2 regions of the Bradyrhizobium sp. CCBAU 11361 genome follow, and region 2 is predicted to be linked to the other one. Evidence: predicted binding sites of a transcription regulator. Region 2 holds the regulator's gene; the other holds the start of a gene.
The links. Region 2 encodes PhoB, which activates phosphate uptake and scavenging genes when phosphate is short. Its sites were predicted from a motif close to TGTCATNNANCTGTCAT; they were not measured.
Positions count from the first base shown of each region.

Region 1 (4,522 bases), on a different contig from region 2:
CAGACGGGCTCGGCCTCAAGCTCGGCGACGAGGTCGTGGTCAACGTGCTCGGCCGCGATATCCCGGCGAAGATCAGCAATCTGCGCAACATCGACTGGCAGGGCCTCGGCATCAATTTCGTGCTGGTGTTCTCGCCGAACGCCTTCAAGGGCGCGCCGCACACCCACATCGCGACGCTGACCGAAGCCGGCGGCAACGCCGAAGGCGACGGCAGGATCATCAAGCAGGTCGCCGACGCCTATCCGATGGTGACGAGCGTGCGCGTGCGCGAGGTGATGGAGACGGTCGGCTCGGTCGTGACCAATCTGGCGCTGGCGATCCGCGGCGCCAGCGCCGTGACGCTGATCTCGGCGATCCTGGTGCTCGGCGGGGCGCTCGCCGCCGGCCATCGCCACCGGGTCTACGATGCGGTGATCCTGAAGACGCTGGGCGCGACGCGGCTGCGGCTGCTCGGCGCCTATGCGCTCGAATACCTCCTGATCGGGCTCGCCACCGCCGTCTTCGGCGTGATCGCCGGCAGCATCGCCGCCTGGATGATCGTGACGCGGCTGATGACGCTCAGCTTCGTCTGGCAGGCCGGCAGCGCAGCCGGCGTGGTCGTTGCCGCCCTGGTCGTCACCGTCGGGCTCGGGCTCGCCGGCACGCTCCTGGCGTTGAACAAAAAGCCCGCCACGGTGTTGCGGAATTTGTGACAAAAGGTAGCGGGCAGCCGCAGGAGAGCGGAATCGCACGATTCCCGCGGTTAACCACGACTGCTCGTCAGGTTCGCGTCAGGATTGACGCCAAGGGCGACATTCAGCCGCGCGTGGAAGGTTGCAGCGTATGTGTTAGTTTCCCACATATCGAATGGGTTCGGAGCCCCGATTGTTAGCCAAAATTTAGTCGGCAGACGTCGGTATCCGAGATAGAATTTGACGAACCGGCGGCATGGCGACCCTCATGCCGGACCGGCCAACCAACGGGAATCGACCATGTCGGACCTAGACCGTAACTACGCTTCTCCTTTCGGCAGGGCCGCCGGGCGTGTTGACGCCGCGACGGTCGACGCCGGTCTGCGCGCCTACATGCTGCGCATCTACAACTACATGAGCATTGGCCTCGCCATCACGGGCCTTGCCGCACTCGGCGTCTACATGGCCGCCGTGACTGACGTTCCGACCCCGGAAGCCGTCCGCGTCGGCAAGCTGTTCCTGACGCCGTTCGGCTATGCGATGTTCGTCAGCCCCCTGAAGTGGCTGTTCATGCTCGCGCCGCTCGCCATGGTGTTCGTGATCTCGGCAGGCATCAACCGTCTGGCACCCTCGACCGCCCAGATCCTGTTCTGGGTGTTCTCGGCGCTGATGGGCATCTCGCTGTCGTCGATCTTCCTGGTGTTCACGCACACCTCGATCGTGCGGGTGTTCTTCATCACCGCGGCGACCTTCGGTGCGCTCAGCCTCTACGGCTACACCACCAAGCGTGACCTGACCGGGATGGGCTCGTTCCTGTTCATGGGCCTGATCGGCATCATCATTGCCAGCCTGGTGAACCTGTTCCTGGCGAGCTCGATGCTGCAGTTCATCGTGTCCGTGGTCGGCGTGCTGGTGTTCGCGGGCCTCACCGCCTGGGATACCCAGCGGCTGAAGAACGACTACATCTACGGCTACGCCTCGGCCGGCGGTGACATCGCAGAGCGTGCGGCCATCACCGGCGCGCTATCGCTGTACCTGAACTTCATCAACCTGTTCACGCTGCTTCTGCAGCTCCTCGGCCAGCGCGACTAAGCACTGCGACGAGAGAACGGATACCAACCCCGGCCGCAAGGCCGGGGTTTTTGTTTGGGCCGGGAGCGCGCCACACACTCGGTGTCATCGCCCGCCTTGTGCGCACTTGCGCACTGGGGCGGGCGATCCAGTATTCCAGAGGCAGTCGTGATCAACCGAGGGGCCGCGGCGTACTGGATTCCCCGCCTTCGCGGGGAATGACGGCGGAGAAAGTGGAGGTGCGCTCGCAATGACGGGTGCGGAAGCAGCGTGGCCTCTTCCGGCCGTCGCAGGAAGTCTCTAATCTTTCCCCATGTCCGCACCCGAAATCAGGCCCACCCTTGAGGCCGACCTCCCCGCCATCACCGCCATCTACCAGCAGGCCGTCCGCGAGGGCACGGCGACGTTCGAGCTGGAACCGCCCGATCTTGCCGAGATGACGCGGCGCTACCGCGCGCTGGTCGACGGCGGCTATCCCTATTTCGTCGCCATCCTCGACGGGCGCGTCGCCGGCTACGCCTATGCCGGTGCCTACCGGCCGCGGCCGGCCTATCGCTTCACGGTCGAGAACTCGATCTATCTCGATCCCTCCTTCCATCGCCGCGGCGTCGGCTCGTTGCTGCTGGAGCGGCTGATCACCGAGTGCGAGGCGCGCGGCTTCCGCCAGATGATCGCGGTGATCGGCGATTCCGCCAATGCCGGCTCGATCGGCGTGCACACCAAGGGCGGCTTCAGGATGATCGGCACGCATCCCAATGTCGGGCTGAAATTCGGCCGCTGGCTGGACACGGTGATGATGCAGCGCGAGCTCGGCGAGGGCGCGAGCACCGTGCCGGGGAAGTAGGCCTCACACGGTCATTCCGGGGCGCGCGTAGCGCGAACCCGGAATCCAGAAGTTTTAAGCGAGCGATACGGATCGGGATTCCGGGTTCGCGACTTCGTCGCGCCCCGGAATGACGGCGTTGGGCTAAACCACCGCCAGCTTGCGATCGATCACCAGCAGCACGCGCTCAAGCTCGTGGCCGCGGCGCAGGATCAGGCCGGTCGCCGAGATCACGCTGTACATGCCCTGCTTGCGCGCGAGGCGCGGGTCCTTCTCGATGCGGTAGATCGGCACTTCCGAGGCGCGGCGATAGACCGAGAACACCGCACGGTCCTTCAGGAAGTCGATGGCATAGTCGCGCCACTCGCCGTCGGCGACCATGCGGCCGTAGAGGTTGAGAATTCGGCGCAGTTCGAGCCGGTTGAAGGTCACCTGGTTCGGCTGCGCATTTGCAGCGACGGGACGCGCCGCCGCGCGCTGCTCACTCGGATCGGCATCCTCCGACGTCAGACTCATGGGGCGCCTCCTCATCGCACGACATGATCGCGCCCGCGAAAACCGTCCCCGGAACCGCGGATCATGACAATCCCATGATTGCGCCAACTGTTCCCCGCCGCAAGGGGCTCTCGAGGGCTCTTTGAAGGGCTCTGGGTGCAACCGGTCGAATCCAGCGCGAATCGGAACACACGCAACGGTGGAACTCTGTCGCGACGAACCGTCACGGGATCGTTAGCAGGAATCATAGTATCGCCGCTTTTCCGCCCAGCGCCTGCCGCCCTGCATTGCGAAAAGACTTGTGTGCGTTGACCCGGTCCCTTCGGTTCCGGATTCCTCAGCCCCCAGCCCCCCGGGGTCGAGAGGATCGGGTCTGTACGCGCGACAAGGAGGGCCAACGCGAGTTGGTCCTTTTTTGTTTGTGTCGGGATGTGTCTGCCCCGCTGTCATTCCGGGGCGCGCGAAGTGCAAACCCGAAATCTATCAATCCGAATTTTCGAGTTGAGAAATGGATTCCGGGTTCGCGCCGAAGCGGCGCGCCCCGGAATGACGAGAGACCAGATTTTCCGAGACAATCTTAGGCACACTCTCTCCCCTCATCCTGAGGAGCGGCGCTCTTCGCGCGGCGTCTCGAAGGATCGAGGCCGAGCGGCATCAGCCGGGCCCGCCTGGTTCGAGACGCGCGCAAGGGGGCGCGCTCCTCACCATGAGGAGATAGAGCCAGACCGCACATCATGAAGAATGCGAAGCGTGCGCTTCAGTGCAGCGACGTGTACGCCGCGCCCAGCATCGGGCCCGGTTTCTCGCGGCTGCCGTCCTGGACATAGACCACCGCGCCGTCGACGCCGTCGCGCGTCAGGTTCTCGATCGGCACCGTCCAGCTTTCCGGACGACCGGTCCAGTCGCCGACCTTGAGCAGGTTGCGGACCACGTTGTGATAGGTGATCTGCTGTCCGCGATTTTCGCCTTTGGCGATCGCGATCGGCACTGACCTCGCGATCGAGCATATCCAGACCTCGCCGTGCGAGATCGCCGGCTCCTTGCTCGCGGCCACCGACACGTTGATCTGCTTGCCCGAGAGCGACATCGTCACCGGCACGCTCATCACGCCCGCGCCTTTGTCGGTCTTGCCGATCGCGCTCTCGATGCCGGCACGGTCGCTGCCGATGACATGCGTCGAGCCATTCACCACGACCTGCGGCGTGTAGACCTCGCGGTCGCCGCGCATGCGCGAATAGGCGCGCTGCCGCGCCGAGAAGCGCGAATCCGCCAGCGTGTCCTTCCAGCCGAGATAATCCCAATAATCGATCGGCATGCTCAGCGCGATGATCGACGGGTCTTTGGCGAGATCGCCGATGATCTGGTCGGCGGGCGGGCAGGAGGAGCAGCCCTGCGAGGTGAAGAGCTCAACCACGGCGCGGGGATCAGCCTCGGCGGGTCGGATAACGGCGACGATCGCGCA
Region 1 is NZ_LBJZ01000148.1:13,079-17,600, reverse strand. Features, by position in the region: gene XI08_RS12855 (ABC transporter permease) at 1-692, shown strand, start outside; gene XI08_RS12850 (Bax inhibitor-1/YccA family protein) at 972-1,763, shown strand; gene XI08_RS12845 (GNAT family N-acetyltransferase) at 2,056-2,586, shown strand; gene XI08_RS12840 (DUF2794 domain-containing protein) at 2,710-3,081, opposite strand; gene XI08_RS12835 (DUF1223 domain-containing protein) at 3,818-4,522, opposite strand, start outside.
Region 1: the regulator PhoB is predicted to act here: its motif matches at 3,145-3,161, upstream of XI08_RS12840 (DUF2794 domain-containing protein).

Region 2 (4,522 bases):
CCGCGCCGCCCGCTCCGGCCTCATCACCGGCGTGCTGCTCGCAACCGCCCGCGTCGCCGGCGAGACCGCGCCGCTGCTCTTCACCGCGCTGTCGAACCAGTTCTTCAGCCTCGGCCTGAACAAGACGATGGCGAACCTGCCTGTCACCATCAACAACTTCGTCCAGAGCCCCTACGCCTATTGGAAGCAGCTGGCCTGGAGCGGCGCGCTGCTGATCACGATTACCGTGCTTGCCCTGAACATTGGCGCGCGCATCCTTGGCGCCGAGAGGACCGCAAAATGAGTGAGCTTTCCGTATCGATGAGCGCGGCTGGTGGTTTGCCCCAGGCGCCGGTGTTGCCCGAGGCCCCGGCCAAGGTGACGGTGCGCAACCTCAACTTCTATTACGGCGAGCACCACGCGCTGAAGAACATCAACCTGACGCTCGGCGCCAACCGCGTCACGGCGTTCATCGGCCCGTCGGGCTGCGGCAAGTCGACCCTGCTGCGCATCTTCAACCGGATGTACGACCTCTACCCGGGCCAGCGCGCCACCGGCCAGCTCATGCTCGACCAGACCAACATCCTCGACGGCAAGCTCGACCTCAATCTGCTGCGCGCCCGCGTCGGCATGGTGTTCCAGAAGCCGACGCCGTTCCCGATGACGATCTACGAGAACATCGCCTTCGGCATCCGCCTCTACGAGAAGATCTCGAAGTCCGAGATGGACGACCGCGTCGAGAAGGCGCTGCGCGGCGGCGCGCTATGGAACGAGGTCAAGGACAAGCTCAACGCCTCCGGCCTGTCGCTCTCCGGCGGCCAGCAGCAGCGCCTCTGCATCGCCCGCACCGTCGCGGTGCGGCCCGAGGTGATCCTGTTCGACGAGCCCTGCTCGGCGCTCGACCCGATCTCGACCGCCAAGGTCGAGGAGCTGATCCAGGAACTGTCCGAGAACTACACGATCGCGATCGTCACCCACAACATGCAGCAGGCGGCGCGCGTCTCCGACAAGACCGCCTTCATGTATCTCGGCGAGCTGATCGAGTTCGACGACACCAGCAAGATCTTCACGTCGCCGAGCGACCGGCGCACGCAGGATTACATCACCGGCCGGTTCGGCTGAGGAGACGGGACATGGGTTCTGAACATACCGCAAAGGCCTTCGACACCGACCTCCAGGAGCTCACCCGGCTCGTCGCCGAGATGGGCGGGATTGCCGAGCGCATGATCGTCGATTCCGTCGACGCGCTGATCCGCCGTGACGTCGCGCTCGGCCAGCGCGTGGTCGCCACCGACACCGAGCTCGACGCGCTGCAGAAGCGCATCGAGGAGCGCGCCGTGCTCACCATCGCCCGCCGCCAGCCGATGGCGGTCGATCTGCGCGAGATCGTCGGCGCCATGCGCGTTGCGACCGATCTCGAGCGCATCGGCGACCTCGCCAAGAACATGGGCAAGCGCGTCGCGGCGCTGGAGACGGATTTCCATCCGCTCAAGCTGTTCCGCGGCCTCGAGCACATGACCGACCTCGTGCAGCAGCAGGTCAAGTCGGTGCTGGACGCCTATGCCGCGCACGATCTGCCGGCGGCGATGGCGGTGTGGAAGGGCGACGAGGAAGTCGACGCCATCTGCACCTCGTTGTTCCGCGAGCTCCTCACCTACATGATGGAGGATCCGCGCAACATCTCGTTCTGCATCCATCTGATGTTCTGCGCCAAGAACATCGAGCGGATCGGCGACCACGCCACCAACATCGCCGAGACCGTGTTCTACATGATCGAGGGCCAGGCGATCACCGACAAGCGGCCGAAGGGCGACATGACGACCTTCGCCACGACGGTCCCGAATACCTGAAGACGCAAGGAGCGACGACACCATGGGCGCACGCATTATGGTGGTTGAGGACGAGGAAGCTCTCACCGAGCTTCTCCGCTACAACCTCGAAGGCGACGGCTATGACGTCGAGACGGTGATGCGCGGCGACGACGCCGACACCCGCCTCAAGGAACATATCCCCGATCTGATCGTGCTCGACTGGATGCTGCCGGGACTGTCGGGCATCGAGCTGTGCCGGCGGCTACGGACCCGGCCCGAGACCAAGCAGCTGCCGATCATCATGCTCACCGCGCGCGGTGAGGAGAGCGAGCGGGTGCGGGGTCTTGCGACCGGCGCGGACGATTACATCGTCAAGCCGTTCTCGGTGCCGGAGCTGCTGGCGCGCGTGAAGGGCCTGCTGCGGCGCGCCAGCCCCGAGCGGCTCGCCACCGTGCTCGCCTATGGCGACATCGAGCTCGATCGCGACAAGCGCCGCGTGGCGCGCTCGGGCCGGCCGATCGACCTCGGCCCGACCGAATATCGCCTGCTGGAGTTCTTCCTGGAGCATCCCGGCCGCGTGTTCTCGCGCGAGCAGCTGCTCGACAGCGTCTGGGGCCGCGACATCTACATCGACGAGCGAACCGTCGACGTCCATATCGGCCGCCTGCGCAAGCTGCTCAATCTCGGCCGCGAGCAGGACCCGATCCGCACCGTCCGCGGCGCCGGCTACGCGCTGGATGATCGCTTTGCGAAGGCGGAGCAGACGTAAGCCTGTGCGGATGTTTTAGGGCTGAGTGCGACCGCAAACTCAGTGGTCGTCCCGGCGAAGGCCGGGACCCATAACCACAGGAAGTGGTTTGGCGAAGACGAGTTGTTCGGAATTGGCACCGCGGACGAGTCGATAGACCTCGCGGTATGGGTCCCGGCCTTCGCCGGGACGGCACGGAGTATTTTGAGCCGTCATCGCGCGACACTAGCAGCGCGGGCTTAAACTCACCGCGAGGGCTTGGCCGGTGCGCGCCGGCGATCCGCGGCCGGCTGATACGCCACGCGCGAGTGCTGGGCGCAGTAGGGCAGGCCCGACAGCGCCTTGCCGCCGCAGAAGAAGAAATCCGCGCTCGAGGGATCGCCGACCGGCCAGTGGCAGGTCGCCTCGTTCAGCTCCAGCAGCGACAGCCGCTGGCTCATCGGCACCACGTTGTCGTAGGTGACCGGTTCGGCCTCCACCTCGACCTCGAAGGCCTGCGCCAGCGCGGTGTTGCCGCGCGCAATGGGGCGGCTCACCCGCATCATGTGCTGCGCGGGGCGCGCCTTGCGCGGCCGCGGAGCCGCCGATGACGGGCTCTTGGCGCGGCCGGACAGGCCGAGCCTGTGCACCTTGCCGATCACGGCATTACGGGTCACATTGCCGAGCTCGGCTGCGATCTGGCTGGCCGATAATCCGGCCTCCCAGAGCTTTTTCAACTGCTCGACGCGATCGTCGGACCAGGTCAAAACCGTCATTGCACCCTTTCCCTCGCCGTGCGGCTGCCATCCTGGCGCCTCGCGGCGAATGCCTAAGCCTCGAAAAACCCGTGCCGTCAGAATCCCTTAAGGCTCGCCGGGCACACCAGATGCGCCCGAACGTTTACGCCGGTACATGAGGACTTAGAGGATCAGAACTGCTGCACGAGATGTCGTATCTGACAAGCCAAACGCTACAATATGGCGTGACTCACGCGCAAGAGTCAGCCGACTCGCTTCCACATGTTCCGTGGCCAAAATCCGGCAAATTTGGCACCGCAAGACTACGGATTCAGCGTTTCGCGAGGCTTTCGGGCGGCATTGACACCGGTTTCACCAAGCATAAGATAGTGTCACGTGCCGCCCTTAAAAGGCGGCACGTTTCGTTTTCCGGGCCGGTCAATGGTGCGTTGCGCAATGCACGCTCACACCGTCCGCAACATCAAGTGACCGTCATGACTAGCAGCGCAGCGCCGCATTTGCTTCCCGTTTTCGCCAGGTCCGACCTCGGTTTCGAGCGCGGCGAAGGCTGCTGGCTGATTGCGACCAATGGCGATCGCTATCTCGATTTTACGTCCGGCGTCGCGGTGAACGCGCTCGGCCACGCCCATCCTGCGCTGGTCAAGGCGCTGCAGGAGCAGGCGACGAAACTCTGGCACATGTCGAACCTTTTTCAGAGCCCGGATGGCGAGAAGCTCGCTACGCGCCTGTGCAATGAGAGCTTTGGGGACTTCGTGTTCTTCTGCAATTCCGGCGCCGAGGCGCTGGAAGGTGTGATCAAGCTGGTCCGCCATCACCACTTCTCCAAGGGGCATCCGGATCGCTACCGCATCATCACCTTCGAAGGCGCCTTCCACGGCCGCACGCTGGCGACGCTGGCTGCAACGGGATCCGCAAAATATCTCGAAGGTTTTGGTCCGCCGATGGATGGCTTCGATCAGGTGCCGCATGGCGACATCGAGGCCGTCAAGAAAGCGATCGGTCCGCAGACCGCCGGCATCCTGATCGAGCCGATCCAGGGCGAGGGCGGCGTACGTTCCGCAACGCCTGCGTTCCTCAAGGCATTGCGCCAACTCTGCGATGAGAAGGGCTTGCTGCTCGCCTTCGACGAGGTGCAGACCGGCATGGGCCGCACCGGCGATCTCTTCGCGCATCGCCGCACCGGCGTCACACCTGACGTGATGTCGCTGGCCAAGGCGCTCGGCGGCGGCTTCCCGATCGGCGCGATC
Region 2 is NZ_LBJZ01000200.1:218,776-223,297, reverse strand. Features, by position in the region: gene pstA (phosphate ABC transporter permease PstA) at 1-283, shown strand, start outside; gene pstB (phosphate ABC transporter ATP-binding protein PstB) at 280-1,101, shown strand; gene phoU (phosphate signaling complex protein PhoU) at 1,113-1,829, shown strand; gene phoB (phosphate regulon transcriptional regulator PhoB) at 1,852-2,559, shown strand; gene XI08_RS44595 (GcrA family cell cycle regulator) at 2,784-3,293, opposite strand; gene XI08_RS44590 (aspartate aminotransferase family protein) at 3,749-4,522, shown strand, end outside.